4 regions of the Candidatus Nitrospira allomarina genome follow, and region 3 is predicted to be linked to each of the others. Evidence: riboswitches for the same ligand, from Rfam matches in the RefSeq annotation. Region 3 holds a riboswitch; each other region holds the start of a gene.
The links. A riboswitch is a leader RNA that binds a small molecule or an ion and turns the genes downstream of it on or off. The one in region 3 is predicted to bind cyclic di-GMP.
Positions count from the first base shown of each region.

Region 1 (4,638 bases), 900 kb from region 3:
TTGTATTCTGGCTCCGAGTTTTGCCGATATTTTCTACAATAATTGTTTCCAGAATGGAATTCTTCCCGTCGAGCTTCCAGGAGAACACATCCAAACCTTATTTGACCGGGTAGCCCATACCGACCAATATCACATCACAGTCGACTTGGCTCAGCAGGTGGTCACCCTTCCTGAAGGGGAAACGTATTCGTTCGCATTGGATCCATTTCGCAAGGATTGTTTGTTAAAGGGATTAGACGGAATAGGGCTCACGCTTCAACACGAATCTGCAATTGCCGCTTATGAAAAACGCAGGGCTCAGGAGGCCCCCTGGCTCTTTCAGGATTTTTCCTCTTCAGACCGCTTGTGAACGTCTCTTGATCTTCTCGACTAATCGGGATGGGCCTGGAAGGACCCATCTCGATTCTTCTTACGATCTTACCGGAACTAGCATTGGCCCATGTCCGTTGAGTGGGGCGCAGCGCAGAGTGGACATTATTCTCAATCCGAGGGATGATGGGTTCTTGAGATCATCCCCGTCTCCTTTATCCTGTTCTCGTATATTGCTGGAAATACCCTGCATGGGAGTCATTGCCCAGAGCCGCACCCCCAAAAGATGAGTGAAGTCCACATCCTACGGGATGTCCTCATTATTTTTTCTATTTCTGTTCTGGTTGTTTTTGTTTTTCAAAAACTCCGGCTACCGGCAGTTGCGGGATTTTTAGTTTCTGGCACCTTAGTGGGGCCTTACGGCCTGAACCTCATTTCCGATCTACACCAAGTCGAAACTCTCGCCGAAATCGGTGTGGTATTGTTGCTATTTACCATAGGCTTGGAAACTTCTCTTTCGCGAATACGGGCTTCCAGAAGGCTCTTATGGGTTGGAGGTCCCCTGCAAATTTTAAGTATGCTGAGTGTTGTAGCACTTGGGGGTTGGTTTCTGGGTCGATCATGGGAAGAATCGGTTTTCTGGGGACTGTTGTTGTCGTTGAGCAGCACCGCCATTGTCCTTAAGATTCTGGGAGATCGAGGAGAAATGGATGCGTTGCATGGGCAAGCGACCATGGCGATTCTTATTTTTCAGGATCTAGCCGTTGTGGCTATGATTTTACTGACTCCGGTACTGGGAACGGGTTCCCAAGGGGAGACCGGGGTCATTGTCGAAACGCTCGTGAAATCCGTTTTGGTTGTGGGGTTGATCGTGTTGGCTGCTCGGGTTCTTGTCCCTCATGTTCTTCATCTTATTGTGGGGACTCGAAGTCGAGAGTTATTTCTCCTGTCGATTATTGTATTGGGGCTGGGAACGGCTTGGTTGACTTCCCTCGCGGGATTGTCATTGGCTCTAGGCGCATTTATCGCGGGGCTAGTGATTTCTGAATCGGAATATAGTCATCAGGCACTGGCCGAAGTCATTCCTTTTCGGGATAGTTTTAATAGTTTATTTTTTGTCTCAGTGGGGATGTTAATGAATCCCTCGGTCATCGCGGAATTTCCCATTTTGGTGATGGGATTATTGGTGCTTGTCGTGTTAGGCAAGTTCCTCACAGGAACCGGAGCGGTATTCCTTGCTGGAGTTCCCGTTTCTACTGCATTATTAACGGGGGTGGCATTAGCGCAGGTGGGAGAGTTTGCCTTTATCCTGGCCCGGGTGGGGCAGGGAGAAGGATTATTGAATACCCATGCCTATAATATATTTCTTGCAGTATCGGTGTTGTCCATGACAATTACGCCATTTTTGATTCAATGGGCTCCCCGCCTGGCTAGACGAACTGAGGCTCTTGACCGCCTAAAACATTGGTTCCCTCGACGTCAGGTCAATGTGCGGCAAAGTATCAAGATTAAAGTCAAAGACCATGTCATTATCGTGGGTTATGGCTTAAATGGCCGGAATCTTGCCAGGGTTTTAAGTGATATGGAGATTCCATTTGTGGTGCTGGACGTCAATCCTGATGTCGTGCAGGCTGATCAAAAAAAGGGACGGGGCACCATGCTCTATGGGGATGGGACGAATCCCAGAGTGTTGACTCAAGCCGGCATCTTATTGGCGCGAGTACTCGTGGTGGCTACCTCTGACCCTTTTGGCGCGCGCCGAATTGTTCAACAAGCACGACAACTGAATCCCAATCTTCATATTGTCGTACGAACACGATATTTAAAGGAATTGCAGGACCTTCAAGAACTAGGAGCCAATGATGTCGTGCCGGAAGAATTCGAAACATCAATTGAAATTTTTGCCTTGGTTCTGCGTACCTATCAGACGCCGAAGAACAGGATTCAAGATAAAGTTGAACAAATTCGTCGGGAAGGGTATCTCCTACTCCGGAGAGGGGAGCTCCCTGAGTTAGCACACCATCTGCGTGCTGGGACATTGGCTGATGTGCAAGTCGATACCTGTCGGGTGGAAAACGATTCTCCCGCGTTGGGGAAACCATTGACGCAGTTGCATATCCATGGACGGACAGGCGCTTCGGTGATTGCGATTACACGGGATGGCGTGACGCAATCCAATCCTTCTCACGAAACGATTCTGGAGCCAGGTGATGTCCTCGTCCTTCTTGGTGCGCGTGAGCAAATCCGTAAGGCCATCGCCTTGCTCGTGGATGTCAAAATGTAAAAGGCTTGGTCTTGCCCGGGCCTATTTGGACGGCGGGTAAGCCCGTATGGTCGATTCCTCTACAAAATCGTTCCACCCAATGATTATGGCTTATCTTCTTCAGGTGTAGAACGTCGCTGGGGTGATCTTTTAAAGCTCTTGGAATCAGGCTTGCCTGCCATGAGGGCTCCATGCTGGAGAAACCCTGCATCCCAGGTGGGTCCTGGAAGGGGATGCGATGTCGTCTGGGCTTTCGGTGAAGGAAAGCTTCGCGAATGGATCTTTTCGTATTCCAAACCAGAGGGCCTCGTCAAGTAAGCTTTGAGCCTTCACGCCTTGCGCACGTCTCAAGGAGAAGGAAGAAGACCTGGCAAACGTGCCGTTCAAGAACGATCATGATTGGACGCCAAGTGCCAGAAGAATTCTCCAACCTTCCCTGCCTGGTTGATGCCTAAAGGCTTTTGGGGATCCACCGATAAAAGCCCGTGAAGTAATTGGTCACGTGTCTCCTCACTCAAAAGCGAGTTTGGATCATTCGAACGAAGATGGCATAACACAACGTAAACTAGTGGCCTCTTTCCGATAAAAGCAAACCCATTGTGAAGTGGGGACGCAAAGCCACGGGTCAGAATTTCTGATAGCCGGGTTACCGAAGAAAGAGAGACGTGCGGGAATGGGGCCTCTGTATGTGTGCGAAGGAGGTATCCCATGTCCGATGGTCGTGCGGCGAGTCGTCTAAAAAGGTGTCTAGCGTGGTGTATGCTTGGCAGTTGCCTCCTTTTTCTCCCGCAGGGGGCACAAGCCGCCACCAGTGATTCGGCTACCCTCCAATGGACCGCCAATCAAGAGGCCAATTTAGCGGGATATCGGATCTATCGAGGAACCAACCCCGGGGTTTATGGGGTTCCCACGACGGTCGGGAAGATCACGACCCATCAATATACCAACTTACCCACGGACAAAACGCACTATTTTACGGTTACGGCTTTCGATGCCTCGGGCAATGAAAGTCTTCCCTCCCCCGAGGTGAAAAAATATATCGCACCGTCCTCCCCCTCTTCCGGTTCCTCGAGTCCGCCGCCGTCCTCCTCGCTCAGTATTTCGAATCTGACCGTTGCCAGTGGAGCCACGTACCTGGTGGCCGCCGTCGGCCTCCAAGCCGGGGGGGACGGTGTATCGCGACCGCGCCTATACCTTTACCACGGTCCCTACGAGTGTGCAGGGCGCGGCCTATATCCAAACGGCTAATAATGATAAAGCGGCCACGGCAGCGGCTTTCCTCCGCTTTACGGTGAATCAACCAGTGTCCGTCACGGTAGCTTATGACGTGCGGCTCACGCCAAAACCGTCGTGGTTGAGCAGCTTTACCGATACGGGCAAGAATCTGGTGACCTCGGATACGACCTTCCGCCTCTATGCTCGGGCTTTCCCCGCCGGGACGATCACTCTCGGGGGTAATGCCGGTGGGGGGAGTGGCAGTATGTATTCCGTTATCGTTCAACCAGCGGAGGGCCCCGCTCCCGATATCACGCCTCCCACGGTAGCCTTGAGTGGCATCCAAAATGGGACGTCCCTGAGTGGCACCGTTACCGTATCGGCCATCGCCACAGATAATACTGGAGTGGTGGGTGTACAATTCCGACTCAATGGGAGCAATCTGGGGGCGGAGGATACGACACTCCCTTTCTCGCAAATATGGGACACGACTGGATTGGTTTCCGGTCAATATACATTGACCGCGATTGCCCGCGATGCGGCAGGCAATACCACAAGCTCAGCTCCGGTTACCGGAACCGTCGCCAATCCAACTACGCCGCCAACAACTATTTCCACAACCAATCCAACCACGGGCTCATTAGCGATTACCAACCTGACCGTCGCTACTGGGTCGGCGTATGGCGTGTCCGCCGCCGGTCTTCGCGCCGGGGGGACGGTGTATCGTGACCGCGCCTATACGTTTACCACGGTCCCCACGAGTGTACAGGGCGCGGCGTATATTCAAACGGCGAATAATGATAAAGCGGCCACAACGGCGGCCTTCCTCCGCTTTACGGTGAATCAACCCG
Region 1 covers NZ_CP116967.1:1,136,796-1,141,433, forward strand. Annotated here, with positions in the region: gene leuD (3-isopropylmalate dehydratase small subunit) at 1-349, shown strand, start outside; gene PP769_RS04970 (monovalent cation:proton antiporter family protein) at 596-2,593, shown strand; cyclic di-GMP riboswitch class I at 3,150-3,226, shown strand; gene PP769_RS04975 (fibronectin type III domain-containing protein) at 3,281-3,820, shown strand; gene PP769_RS04980 (Ig-like domain-containing protein) at 3,744-4,638, shown strand, end outside.
Region 1: linked by a shared signal. The riboswitch ahead of PP769_RS04975 (fibronectin type III domain-containing protein) and the one ahead of PP769_RS08995 (fibronectin type III domain-containing protein) in region 3 are both predicted to bind cyclic di-GMP.

Region 2 (4,638 bases), 120 kb from region 3:
AAGTTTTGTATTTTATTTACTAAGCTTTGATTTCACTTTCCCTGGTCATGCTCGCCTTTGATCCTTGAAAATCCATCTTTTTCTCCTCCATAAACTACGAGCTTTTCTTCTGGTCATCCTCACGGTCACTCAGCAGGACGCACTCACCCTTACGTCAAACGGGAGCCTCCCTCCCATCACCCGCCCGCCCCTCTCCACTCACTCCGCTGGTGATTAGCGAGGATCCATCAGAAGTGGAGTAAAATAGGCTCCCGATTACAAATGCCGTTGCTGATGGGAGCAGATGAACTCCCGATTACCAATGTCGGGAAATACCCACAGAGAGTTATGAGAATTAAGCGAGGGGTCAGGAATTGGATTGGATTGGAAAGAGTCAGGCTCTGAGTTCTTTCTCACCACTTTCATTTTTTACCGGGCAAGAATGCGGCAAAAGGGATTCATCGATGCTGCGAGTAGGGATGCTCCCATAAGCGAGAATGATGGAAGGATAGAGACATTGCCGTTGAAATTCACTCGGGACCAACAACGGAACGAAAATGAGTTCTCCGTCAGATGTTTTTTCAGGCAGGAAGCGCATGTGCATACATGCGGAGACTCACGATTTGAACCTTGAAAAATATTGAGAAGGAGACCATTAAAAAATTTCCAGAGGCTTGGCCTTGACTTCTCCAGTCCGGTGAACAACAGTCGCAGAGAACCCTTCTCAGGCTCCAGTCTGTCCACCCATCATCAGGACACTAATCTTGGATAAACCGATAAGGGCTGAAGCGCCCCAGCGCCCCCACCAGCCTGGTTGGGATTTGGCGTTCCATCAAAGAAACCATCACATTTCACTTCCGCTTGAATATCCTTTTTCTTGACGTTGGTCACCACCGCTTTAGCATACCCCACAATGGTGATAGAACCACTGGGATTACTACAAGATCCTCCATCTTGATATACCGGTAGATTGATATCCCATTCATACTGTCCAGTATCACTATTCCATTGTTTCTTCGCATCCCAGAGATCGATCAGATTGGGAAAGGCAGAAGCAACTTCTCCACCGGTAAACGTAAAGTGAGTCTGCCCTGGGATGATCCCTGGACTTTGATAGCTTCCATCTTTCAACCCATCAATAGTATTTCGGAGCGTATTCGCATTAGCCGGATTCTGATCAAAAACGTGCCATCCCGCACAGCCATTCGGCCCAGTCGGAGAAAATTGTATACCCCCATCGCAGTTGGCGACTCCGTTGAACCAGTTAGTGGAAATTGCAAACGGCACATCGGCCACTCCCGGTGGGACAGGTCCTCCTGAAGTCCCTAATGCAGCAATCGAACTGGTGGAAATATTCATAGTACTCATACCTAACATACCGGCAAAAAATGTCGATATCGCACCATTGGCCGCACCATCACGTCGGACAGTCGCGCGAATGGCATTCGGCCGGTTCACCGTTGGGTTGAACGTCTGCGCATTGAAATCCCATATCCCAAACTCAACATCTCCCTGCGAAAGAGACAAGTTACTGACATCTGAAGCACTGTTGGCAAATGCCGCAGCAGTCGCCTGAGCAGTTACTTGTGATTGTTCATTGCCAGTGAGTGCCCGTCCCATGTCCTGCTGCTCTGCGATGGTCAAGGTAAGATAGGTCACACCCAATTGTCTCGCAGCGGCCAGCGCGGCGGCATCCGAGGCATTGTGCAATTCATTTTGTGTGAGCAAGGCATGCCCGACATCAATCGTCACACCTGCCATGATGCCCATTGCGACCGCCATAAACGCCCCATTGATTGCCGCGACGCCCCGTTGGTTCAAGAGCGGTGAGACAATGGACCAACGTTGTTTTTTCCACATATTCGCTTCTCCGTTACATTGAAGATTTGAACAAGACATTCCACCTCGCCTTATTCCATCATCATGGTTACAGAGGCTTGTAGGTTGGGAGTCGAAATCGCAGGAATGAGTTTATCGATGACAAAATAATTCCAGGGGATGGTAGACACCACATTTAACGGCTGTCCCTGTGGGCTTCCGACCCCATTAACCACCACCGAGAGCCCTGATGGATCCACCCCTCCCGCTGCAAGAGAAGCCGTGATGGCTGCTTCAATTTCTGCCTGGCCATTGCCCGAAGCAAATAATGTCCCCTGGCGCGCTCCCACACGGGTCGCATTCACCAAAACTTCCTTAAACCACAACATGCGCCCAAAATCGATCGCTCCAAATGCAAGTGACGCAAGAATCGGTAGAATGAGAGCAAACTCTACCGCCGTCGAGCCACGCTCGGATTGTCTCAGCTTTAGTACTTGTTTGATTCGGTGCTCACTCATGCCTCTTTGTTCCCATTCGGCTATCTAAATGGATTGGAGGGCAGCGATCAGGCCATACCGTCAAATTCCACTGACACTACCGTTAGATATAGATCGGATGCATCACAAGTCCGGTATGGTACGGACCATGGTATAGAAAAATGCGGGAACGCTAGGACATCTAAATGCGTCAGTTAAAAGACTTGAGCAATTTTTTTTGGTGAGTACCCCTTCGATACCATTGAGAACAGTCTTTATCAGTATCCCGCTAACTCCCCAAGGCCCCCGCGATGACACCCATGACTTGCGTATACATGTTCCCAACCGCATTTCCCAAAGCTGCTTGAGCACTCAATGCCGTGGCACCGATCAGTGAGGCCAAGAGTGCGTATTCAATTGCCGTGGCACCTTCTTCATCAACGAGGAAGTTTTTTACCCATTGATGACAATGATTCAGGAGAATTGTCTGCATGATGCTGGCCTCCCTATCCTTTACCTGACCTTCGCGTCACCTCTCAAAACTGCGCCGCCATTCAGAGGCGGCTTCCCGCCGAAGTACCGCCCCGATAAACTTCTATCGGGAACGGCACTTCTAATCATCAACTGCGGGAAGGAGGTCTCACTTAGCTCGGAGCCGCAACACTGGTAGAAATCGTAGTAAAGGTACCGCTGAGCGCAGTCCCTACAGCAGTCACGGCCGTGACAATCACTGCGGCAATCAAAGCAGCTAACAAACCGTACTCAATCGCGGTGGCTCCCTCATCATCATTCACGAAACGCATTACTTGGTTAACCATAGCGCATCTCCTTAACGGGCGAAGGTAAATACTTTCGTTACGCCAGACTGCCCGGAAAATTCTGACGCAGACGTTGCCCCTTGGCTCTCCGTGCCTTCGGCAACCCGGCTATCAGGGACCAACCCTGACCCGTGGTTTTGCGCCCACGCATTTCGACGTGTTCGCCCTTATCGGGAAGGGGCACCCGACCGAATCCATGTTTCATGGTCATGAATAAATGCTCATAGACCCAAGAAAATTTTCCATTTCGTATTCTGTGACTCTTTGTTTTCATGCTTCATTATCGACCTCTTCAGGGAAAACTTGCCGATGGTTTTTTGTTGAATATGTTTCATATTGTTTACCGGTACAATGGTTTACCTCCCTTTGTTGACCAAGGAGATCGAAATTGTCCAGAACAGCTTAAATTTTTGGATGGAATGCACCTGAGGAAACGTGAGGAGTGAGACTAATGGAAATTGGAGAAATTCTCCGTGAAACTTCAAACGGAATGTGAAGAGCGATTGCTGCCTCCTCTCTTTGGTCAAGGTGATGAATGAGGATTTTTCACAAAGGAAACTTTGACACATTTTCAAGATAACAACGAAATATCCCGAAAAGACCTTCGATCGAAGACTTCAAGGCACCTTCACGATTGCCCAGTCTATAATATCCGGGCCATTTCCAATGCCCTTTCTTACTTTAACTCCAACAATGAACACCCCATTGAACGATGGGGTTAGATCAGTTGGAATTTTTTATAGGTTCTATTTACCAGGGCGCTCTGTATCCGCACACCAGTGACCAAATTCAGAACCGAGGGAAATAAATGATGAGACTGGGAAACTTGACTCTTGGAAAACCCTTTCTATGGCCGGTTGAACGATTTTTACGCAATACCATTTTCGTGCTCGCGATCTTCGACCTTGCCGTGATTCTTGTGCGCAAAATTGGCTTTGATTGGTTTTCCTATACCCTATTTTTTGCCTTGGGAATTTTCATCATTACTGTGGGACTGTTCTATCGTTCAAGCGGGCGTAGTGAGCGTATCTCCATGACACTGATGGCCACTGGCATGCTTCTTCTGTTTACAATTGTGCTATCAGTTTTCGGTTATCTGTTGCTCCCGCTTTGGCGAGAACCCATTGATCCGTTTCTGGTCCAAATCGATGCTTGGTTCGGGTATTCATGGCCAGACATTGTTCAATTTGCCGGTCGCCATCCATTGTTTAATGAATTGACGCGTTATGCTTATTTATCTTCCATCCCGCAAATGGCATTACTTTTTATTATTTTAGGATTTGGAGGCAAGCAAAAAGAACTCCATGTCTTCATCCTTTCAATTACCGCTTCAGGTCTGGCAACCCTTGGATTTTGGGCGCTGTTTCCGGCATTTGGCACCAGCGTGCTCTATGATATTTCCGGCACAATTGAGCAGGCGGCGAGACCGCTTGTTGGCTCGTCCTATGGTGCCGAACTATTGCGTCTAGGGGCTGAAGGACCAAAATTCATTTCTCCAAAGGATATGGAAGGCCTGGTGGCTTTTCCCTCGTATCACACGATCATGG
Region 2 covers NZ_CP116967.1:1,914,282-1,918,919, reverse strand. Annotated here, with positions in the region: gene PP769_RS08470 (TadG family pilus assembly protein) at 730-1,839, opposite strand; gene PP769_RS08465 (TadE/TadG family type IV pilus assembly protein) at 1,890-2,315, opposite strand; gene PP769_RS08460 (Flp family type IVb pilin) at 2,563-2,766, opposite strand; gene PP769_RS08455 (Flp family type IVb pilin) at 2,918-3,091, opposite strand; cyclic di-GMP riboswitch class I at 3,187-3,267, opposite strand; gene PP769_RS08450 (phosphatase PAP2 family protein) at 3,900-4,638, shown strand, end outside.
Region 2: linked by a shared signal. The riboswitch ahead of PP769_RS08455 (Flp family type IVb pilin) and the one ahead of PP769_RS08995 (fibronectin type III domain-containing protein) in region 3 are both predicted to bind cyclic di-GMP.

Region 3 (4,638 bases):
ACTCACAAAAATGTTAGTCCGATAAATGGCGAAGGTCAAGAAGACAATCTCGAGAGAAATAAATGAATCAATCAAAAGTGCATTCCGTCTTACTAGATTATTCCTTGGATCGAAAGCATGATCGTATTACTGTTGAATTCAAAATTATTTATGTTTGAGCTTCTCTTCTCGAAAATATAATCTAAGCGAAAACCCAGCCATTTGACCGTACGGTATTCCGGTCCAATTCGGAATCGAAATTGATCATCAGTTCTATTCGTATTAAAGTTATCGTTGGCATAGTAAAAATTTCCTCTGAGGGCCAGACGTTCCGTAAACGACTGTCTCCCATAAACGTCAACGCCTATTCGTTTAAAGGTGGAGGTACCCTGAACCGCTGACTGATTAATATTCGAAAAGGGACGGATATTAAAACTCAACCGGGACGTGGGGTTCCAGGCCAAATTTCCTCGCATGTACCAGAAAGTCTGCTGCTCCGATCCTAGGCTTAAGCCCTTAGCAAGGAGGTTTTGACCACGAGTTGATTCTTCAGAGATAGGCGCGTGGTCAAAATTTAGTACCTGGTACCCTATATTGAATTCTCCCGAAAACTGGCGGGTAGGTGCCACGCTGAAGCCCGTAAACGCTCCGTAACCGAAACTATTTTGCTGCGTATTCGTATTATAATCATTGTTCACTATTCGAACGCCAAGAAGAGCCCGGGTTGAGGGGGTTACCCTTACAAACACACTCAGATTGGCACCAGCCCGGGTCCGGTCACGCGGGGCAGCCTGCCCATTGTTGGTGTAATTTAAATCATCGAAATTCGTGCGAAGACGGATACCAGCCTTTTGTCCCGTGAATTCAATCTGGCCTAAAAACTGATTCACATTCCATTTGGTAATATCCCTTTGTTGGGTATCCACTTCCGACCCTCTCGGATCAAACCCTTCTAAATGTCCTCCCTGTAAGTCTATGGCTAGACCACCCGGATAATTCAAACTGACGTGGCCAAGAGCATCTTGGGCCAAGGCATTATTTTCAGTAAATTTTGCGTAGAGAAATTGGGCAGCACGATAGTCAAGAAGGACAGAGTGCTTACCTCCGCCAAACGGCATGAACGCCTGAATTCCAGGCGCGACGGTCGTAAGAAAGTCACTTTTCGTATTTGTGTCTCTCTTAAACACATTGTCGGTATACACTTCCGATACGCCTAAAAACGGGCGGAGTAGGACCGGACCGGCTTTGATACCATCCCCTAAACCATTTCCCGTCATATATTCACGAAAAAGCCCCCCCCGATTCTGAATAGGCCGATGAGACCCGGTAAAATAAAATAGTCCCATATCAGAAAAAGATTGAGCCTGTCCCCCGACCGGGGAAAATATCTCACAGGCAACGAGAACAGTCAGAATAACAGCAAATGGCCGTTTCCGCTCACGCATTGTGGCAAATGGGGAAAGACGCACCGCTCTTATTTTTCGCCATACGGAATTAATCATTACATCTACCTTATTATCTTCAATTCGATGGAAGTGCGGGGGGGTGGAGTCAGAAGAATACTCTATAGTTTTGGGCATGACCAACTCTTAGATATGGTGCCCTCATCAGTCTGTTAAGTCAATTGCAAGATGAGTTCCCTGATGAGGGATGGACCCTACCATAGGAACCCGCACAAGAAACAGTCCTTCTGGCTTCAGTATAAGTGAAGTATAAGGTTTTTTTCGTAAACTGTTTTTCTAGATGGGGATGAATACCAAAATTACAAGATAAAGTCGATCAAGGTGGGGAAAACAAATAAAACTCTACCGGAAGACTTCAGTTTTAGTTAAAGGGATCATACAGGACTTCATGTAAATTTCTTGAGGTCAGTTACTAAAATCTCGACGGAGTGGGACTTGAGAAATGAGACTTCAGGTCATCGACCCTGTCCTCATATCCATTATTTAACGAACGCCGGAGAAGAATTCTTTATAAACAGGACATTTGCAGAACATCCTCGTTCTGCAAATGTCCTTAGAGGTAGGGAGACTTCATTATCACGGAGCCCGCTTCATAAATCCCGGGTGAAAACGGCTTACGACATTTCCGTTGATGCAACCCATCCAAATACAATCTATTTGTAACTATTTTTCCCAGAAAACGAATCTCAATAAACCTTTACATCCTTTGGAGGAGCAGGACGCGCATTAACGATAGGCAAGGTAACACTCACCTGATTTGAAAACGGGCTTTCAATTTTACGAGCCCGGTCGTAAGCTTTTACCGCAAAATAATAGGTTTGACCGGGAGTCAGGCTTGTCACCGTATAAATGGCCTGAGCTCCGACATCTTGAGTCTCCGAATAAGTGCCGCTTGAAGTCCCGTAGGCGACAATGAATCCACCATATTCTGCGGAAGGAGGATTCCAGGCTAGGGTGACTTCTCCCGCCAGTGCATTGGAGGAAAAAAGACAGAGAAAAAGAACAATGGTCCATAATGACCTAAATACGGATCGAAAGGAATGGGTATGGGTATGGGGGTAGGTAATTTGAGAGAAACCTTGATCGTGTGACATACGAGATCTCCTTTATGCATGTGAATCATGCCGAGCGAAGCCACTCCGCTCATGTCAAGGAGACTCTGTGGCTTGCCTGGCAACCTGGCAACCCTATCTCAAACTCCGAGACGTAGGCCCATAGCTTTGCGTCCCACCCTTTCAGATGGTTTGCTTTTTTTCAGGATACAACCGTTTTTAATTCTGGATGTTTCATCGGAATCTTTGCCAGATCCTTGAATCCTGGGAAAGAAAATTTCCTATTTCTCAAGAATTCATGAAGACTGCCAAACCTTAATTACAATAAAACAAGAATAGTCGTAGAAAAATGAACCCATGATTCATGAATTAATCTTACGATTAAACAGACGCAATGTGTTAACGAACATCTAATCTGAAGGTCCTACATCTGAAGCACAGGAAACCTGGGCAATCCCCCAAAGCCCCCTTGTCAGGAAAATCGGCCTCACATAAGTCGTTCCCTATGGAATCAGTAAAGTAACCCAAGCTCTCTGCTCAGGAGGCCAACACGGGCGTACGATTTCTAATATCAACAGGTCTGTTTATGTTTTCCCCGTGATTTAATCAATATAAAGTTTGCGTGCGAGGCAAACGCTCTTAAAGAGATTGCAGAGGATCACTGCTAACGCATCATTGTGATCAGAAGTGGCATCAAGTATTCAACCGGAGGAGGCGCGCTCTACCGCATCGATGAGTTTCAAACGCCCTATATTCTTCTTTTCAACTTTTTGATGAGGGAGTGCAGATAATGCTTTAAAACCTAGGGAATGGCTAAATTCATTGCAATAAAGGTAGTTTCTTACCATCCAACTAATTGCGAAAACACAAGATAGATCCAGGCGGCACCAAAGATATAGGTGATTTCTTTTTCACCAATCCGTTCATAGAACAGACGATATCCCAAAATCGGCACAATGGCTAAGATCAGGGCAGAAAAAAAATGCCCAACCACATCGCCTATGATGGCCCCAATCTCGGAATGCCCAGGTACCGCAAGGAAGATGCTACCCGCAAGCATTGCTGCCCACCACCATTTCACATTGGCCGTCAGCATATCCATGCCTACATATAAGGGAAAAGGTTTGTCATCACCAGATCATGCCTTCCAATTGGACTAATCTCAACAAATGGCTCGAAATAATTTGACCGCCTTAAAACCATGCACTCGGAAACAATAACTTTCCATTAGGAAAAGCCAGATTCCAGCATCGGGGTGACAACTAAGACAACGACCAGTGCTTTTAATTCCAAACCATCCCTTAAACTCCATTTCTGTATGTTGGGTAAAACAACAGGTTGGAAATTTCATTTAAACCTTGCCTAATGTTGAATTTTCCAATTGATCGAAGTACTACCCGGAAAGCCAATCGACATGACAGTAAGCCCATTCATCATCCACACCGCCACCGTACCCGTCTGCTTGTTACGCCAAATTATATCTGCGCGCCCATCCCCATTGACATCACTGGTGCTAGCAATCTCCCATCCCTGAGGCACCACGCCAAAAAACCCAGGAGAACTGAGAGTCACCCCATTCATCAACCAAATTGCAACCTCCCCGTTACTCGTTTTACGCCAAACCAAATCCCCCATCCCGTCATCATTTACATCACCCACCCCTGCAATTTGCCAATCCGTGGAGACCCCTCCGGTGAAACCAATTGACAGGACCGTGAGTCCTTGCATTAGCCACACTTCCACTACGCCGGTCAGGTTATTCCGCCATATAAGATCCGCTTTTCCATCGGCATTCATATCTCCCGTTCCCGCTATTTGCCACTCCAACGGTACGGCGCCCAAATGGCCGGAAGAAGCAATCGTGGAGCCGCTCATTAACCAAATCGTCACTTCCCCACTACTTGTGTTGCGCCAAACGAGGTCCGCCCTCCCGTCGCCGTTGACATCACCCACACTCGCGATTTGCCAATCCACAGAGACGCTACCTGGAAAACCCACCGACATGACAGTGAGACCATTCATCAGCCACACCGCAACCGTTCCTGTATCGCTGTGACGCCAGATAACATCTGCTTTCCCATCCTCATTGACATCTCCAGTACCGGCAACCTGCCACTTCGACGACACCACCCCCAATAAACCGG
Region 3 covers NZ_CP116967.1:2,033,764-2,038,401, reverse strand. Annotated here, with positions in the region: gene PP769_RS09000 (outer membrane beta-barrel protein) at 93-1,481, opposite strand; gene PP769_RS08995 (fibronectin type III domain-containing protein) at 2,129-2,536, opposite strand; cyclic di-GMP riboswitch class I at 2,612-2,701, opposite strand; gene PP769_RS08990 (hypothetical protein) at 3,336-3,590, opposite strand; gene PP769_RS08985 (FG-GAP-like repeat-containing protein) at 3,857-4,638, opposite strand, start outside.

Region 4 (4,638 bases), 890 kb from region 3:
CTTTCCGGCCGGGACGATCACTCTCGGGGGTAACGCCGGGGTTGGGAGCGGCAGCATGTATTCCGTCATTATTCAACCCTCAGCGCCAGTTACTACCACTGTCGATAATCCAACCACGGGCCCATTAGCGATTACCAGCCTGATCGTTGCCAATGGGTCAGCGTATGGCGTGTCCGCCGCCGGTCTTCGCGTGGGAGGGACGGTGTATCGCGACCGCGCCTATACGTTTACCACGGTTCCCACGAGTGTGCAGGGCGCGGCCTATATTCAAACGGCCAATAATGATAAAGCCGCCACAACGGCGGCCTTCCTCCGCTTTACGGTGAATCAACCGGTGTCCGTCTCGGTGGCCTATGACGTGCGGCTCACGCCAAAACCGTCGTGGTTGAACAGCTTTACCGATACGGGCAAGAATCTGGTGACCTCGGATGCGACCCTCCGCCTCTATGCTCGGCCCTTTCCCGCCGGGACGATCACTCTCGGCGGCAATGCCAGCGGGGGAAGTGGCAGTATGTATTCCGTCATTGTTCAACCCTCAGCGCTCGTTACCAGTACTGTTGCCACTCCAACCATGCCCCCATTAAGCATTTCCAATCTGACCGTCGCTAGTGGGGCAGCGTATGGGGTGCCTGCCGTCGGCCTCAAAGCCGGGGGGACGGTGTATCGCGACCGCGCCTATACATTTACCACGGTCCCCACGAGTGTGCAGGGCGCGGCGTATATCCAAACAGCCAATAATGATAAAGCGGCCACAACGGCGTCCTTCCTCCGCTTTACGGTGAATCAACCGGTGTCCGTCACGGTGGCCTATGACGTGCGGCTCACGCCAAAACCGTCGTGGTTGAGCAGCTTTACCGATACGGGCAAGAACCTGGTGACCTCGGATACGACCCTCCACCTCTATGCTCGGGCCTTTCCGGCCGGGACGATCACTCTCGGGGGCAATGCCGGTGGGGAGGGCGGTAGCATGTATTCCGTCATCGTCCAACCTGTGGTCCAATGATGTTGTGTTGGAAGAATTCGATCCATCTATTGAGCTTTTTGTTTGGTTGTCCGCATCTATCCGACGCCGAAGGCCATGATCAAAACCCTGCATCCCAGGTGGGTCCTGGAAGGGGATGCGATGTCGTCTGGGCTTTCGGTGAAGGAAAGCTTCGCGAATGGATCTTTTCGTATTCCAAACCAGAGGGCCTCGTCAAGTAAGCTTTGAGCCTTCACGCCTTGCGCACGTCTCAAGGAGAAGGAAGAAGACCTGGCAAACGTGCCGTTCAAGAACGATCATGATTGGACGGCAAGTGCCAGAAGAATTCGCCAACTTCCCCCGCCTGGTTCATGCCTTAAAGGCTTTTGGAGATCCACCGATAAAAGCCCGTGAAGTAACAAGAGCCTGTGTCTTCTCCCATTCAAGAGCGAGCTTGAATCATTCGAACGAAGATGGCATAACACAGCATAAACGAGTGGCCTCTTTCCGATAAAGGCAAACCCATTGTGAAGTGGGGACGCAAAGCCACGGGTCAGAATTTCTGATAGCCGGGTTACCGAAGAAAGGGAGACGTGCGGGAATGGGGCCTCTGTATGTGTGCGAAGGAGGTATCCCATGTCCGATGTTCGTGCGGCGAGTCGTCTAAAAAAGTGTCTAGCGTGGTGTATACTTGGCAGTTGTCTCCTTTTTCTCCCGCAAGGGGCACAAGCCGCCACCAGTGATTCGGCTACCCTCCAATGGACCGCCAATCAAGAGGCCAATTTAGCGGGGTATCGGATCTATCGAGGAACCAACCCCGGGGTCTATGGGGTTCCCACGACGGTCGGGAAGATCACGACCCATCAATATACCAACTTACTCACGGACAAAACGCACTATTTTACGGTTACGGCTTTCGATGCCTCGGGCAATGAAAGTCTTCCCTCCCCCGAGGTGAAAAAATATATTGCACCGTCCTCCAACTCTTCCGGTTCCTCGAGTCCGCCGCCGCCCTCTTCGCTCAGTATTTCAAATCTGACCGTCGCTAGTGGGTCAGCGTATAGCGTGTCCGCCGTCGGCCTCCAAGCCGGGGGGACGGTGTATCGCGACCGCGCCTATACATTTACCTCGGTCCCCACGAGTGTGCAGGGCGCGGCCTATATTCAAACGGCCAATAATGATAAAGCGGCCACGACGGCCGCCTTCCTCCGCTTTACGGTGAATCAGCCGGTGTCCGTCACGGTGGCCTATGACGTGCGGCTCACGCCAAAACCGTCATGGTTGAGCAGCTTTACCGATACGGGCAAGAATCTGGTGACCTCGGATACGACTCTCCACCTCTATGCTCGGGCCTTTCCGGCCGGGACGATCACTCTCGGGGGCAATGCCAGCGGGGGGAGTGGCAGTATGTATTCCGTCATCGTTCAACCAGCGGAGGGCCCCGCTCCCGATATCACGCCTCCGACTACTCATGTGCTTTGGCGCAATGCGAGTAGCGGTGAAGTCGCTGTCTGGCGGATGAATGGGCTAACCATTACGTCAGTCGGTTTCCCGGGAAGTACTTCTACAGAATGGAAGATTAAGCAGGTGGGAGATATTAATGGTGATGGTGAAGGCGACATCCTTTGGCAGAACACCATAAGTGGAGTGGTGGGTATTTGGCTAATGAAGGAGGGGACAATACAATCGTTCGGCTTTCCCGGTGGTGTGTCAGCCGAATGGGTAGTTAAGGGGATCGGTGATATCAATGGGGATGGCAAAGGGGATGTGATCTGGCGCAATAAGAAAAGTGGAATGGTGACTGTATGGTTTATGGATGGGCTGTCGATTCGCTCTGTCGGCTTTCTTGGAGGCACTCCAACCGTGTGGGAAATAGAGCAAGTGGGCGACATCAATGGCGATGGGAGGGCCGACCTGGTTTGGCAGAATCGGACGAATGGCACAGTGGCGGTCTGGTTACTGAACGGGTTGACCATTACCGCGGTGGGCTTTCCCTCAAGCACTTCACTGGATTGGGAGATTCAACTACTTGGAGATGTCAATGGGGACGGTAAAGGGGATGTGATCTGGCGCAATAAGAAAAGTGGAATGGTGTCGGTGTGGCTGATGAACGGGGTGACGACACCCTTGGCAGGTTTTATAGGAGGCATACCTCTTGAATGGGACATTAGGCAGGTGAGTGATGCGGATGGAGATGGTAAGGGAGATGTGATCTTGCAAAATCGAACGAATGGCAAAGTGGCAGTGTGGCTGATGGATGGGTTGAAAATTGGTTCGGTGGGGTTTCCGGGCAGTACCCCGGTGAACTGGGAAATACAAAAATAAGATGGGTGGGAATAACATCACCAGTTGCCTCAAATTTCAAAAAGTGATTGGTCTGGGTAACATGTAGGGGTGAACGATGACATATCAAGCTCAACGACAGCTAGGGAGCGGACGCCACTTCTTCATGGTGTGTGGCGGAGTACTTCTGGGCATCAGTCTATGCGGCTTGCCGGATATGGTGTTGGCCACTGATCGACAGGTTCCGCTTCATGTCGATTCCGGAGGATTGACTGGTCAGTTGCACCAGGTATCTCTGCGCACAGTCCTTGGTCAGTTGCAAAAACAATTGGGCCTTGACTATGTGGCACCGGATGCAGAATTGGAGAAAGTCATTTCGGTGAGGTTACAGAATGAACCCTTGCACAGGGCACTCTCGAAAATTTTGGGTCAGTGGGACTATGCCTTTACATTGAATGCGGCTGGACAAATCACCACACTCCATGTGATGGCTAAGGTCTCACCGGAAGTATCCCTATCGGATAAGAAGGTTAAAGACTGGGAACGGGAACCTTCGGGGCAAAAGGCCAGTGCAGTCCCAAAAAGCGGGTTAGGAAGCCATGGGTTAGATAGGGAGAGTGAAAGTCAGATGAATAAGAATGTGCCCAGATCTGAACGGCAATCTCATGGGAAGCGAAGGTTCGGTGGACAGGTGTTCGCCATCAGGAATGTTCCTATGGAGATTCGTCCACCTGCGCCCGGAGCATCCATGCAAATTTCCCCAGCCAATACTAGAGACATGCCGATAACTCCGGCGGGAAATAGTGAGCCCGCGATGAAAATCATTCCTCCGACCGGATTTCCTCCTATGAAAATTCAACCCGTACCGAAAAATATTCAACAAGAAATGCTTCTTCCCCTGAACCCATAAAGTCGAACCAAAAGCTCTCTCCACCGTCTTGCCTGTTATTGGCAGGATAGGCTCCTCTATATTTATAAGGAGAAAAGACAGAACAATTACGTAATCGTATTTCGCAGAGAGTTCTTAATTTCAGGGAACTATTCATACTAATTAAAGCGGGCCTCTCCTATTGGAAAATTTGTAGGGCTAACAGCAAGGCCTGCTTTCTGCTCATGCCATTTCGACATTCTGGCTTTGCGTATGGGGTCGTGTTGCTCTGGGTATACCTCATTTTCCCTTTGCCTGCTCTCCCCTTCTTGAAAGAAGTCATTTTTAAGAAAGGTCTTAATAATTCGGAAAAAGGGCTGTTCACCTCCTTCTTAGTATTCTTAGCTTGTCCAATCAGGAGTAGCCCTGCTGGATGGACCATTCTGAACACTCCATTTTTCGATTCTGGGTTGAATGGAAAATACGTTGTGCCTATGCCTCTCGAAAGTCATGGGAATATTGGTTT
Region 4 covers NZ_CP116967.1:1,141,555-1,146,192, forward strand. Annotated here, with positions in the region: gene PP769_RS04980 (Ig-like domain-containing protein) at 1-1,003, shown strand, start outside; cyclic di-GMP riboswitch class I at 1,467-1,543, shown strand; gene PP769_RS04985 (FG-GAP-like repeat-containing protein) at 1,598-3,286, shown strand; gene PP769_RS04990 (hypothetical protein) at 3,363-4,154, shown strand.
Region 4: linked by a shared signal. The riboswitch ahead of PP769_RS04985 (FG-GAP-like repeat-containing protein) and the one ahead of PP769_RS08995 (fibronectin type III domain-containing protein) in region 3 are both predicted to bind cyclic di-GMP.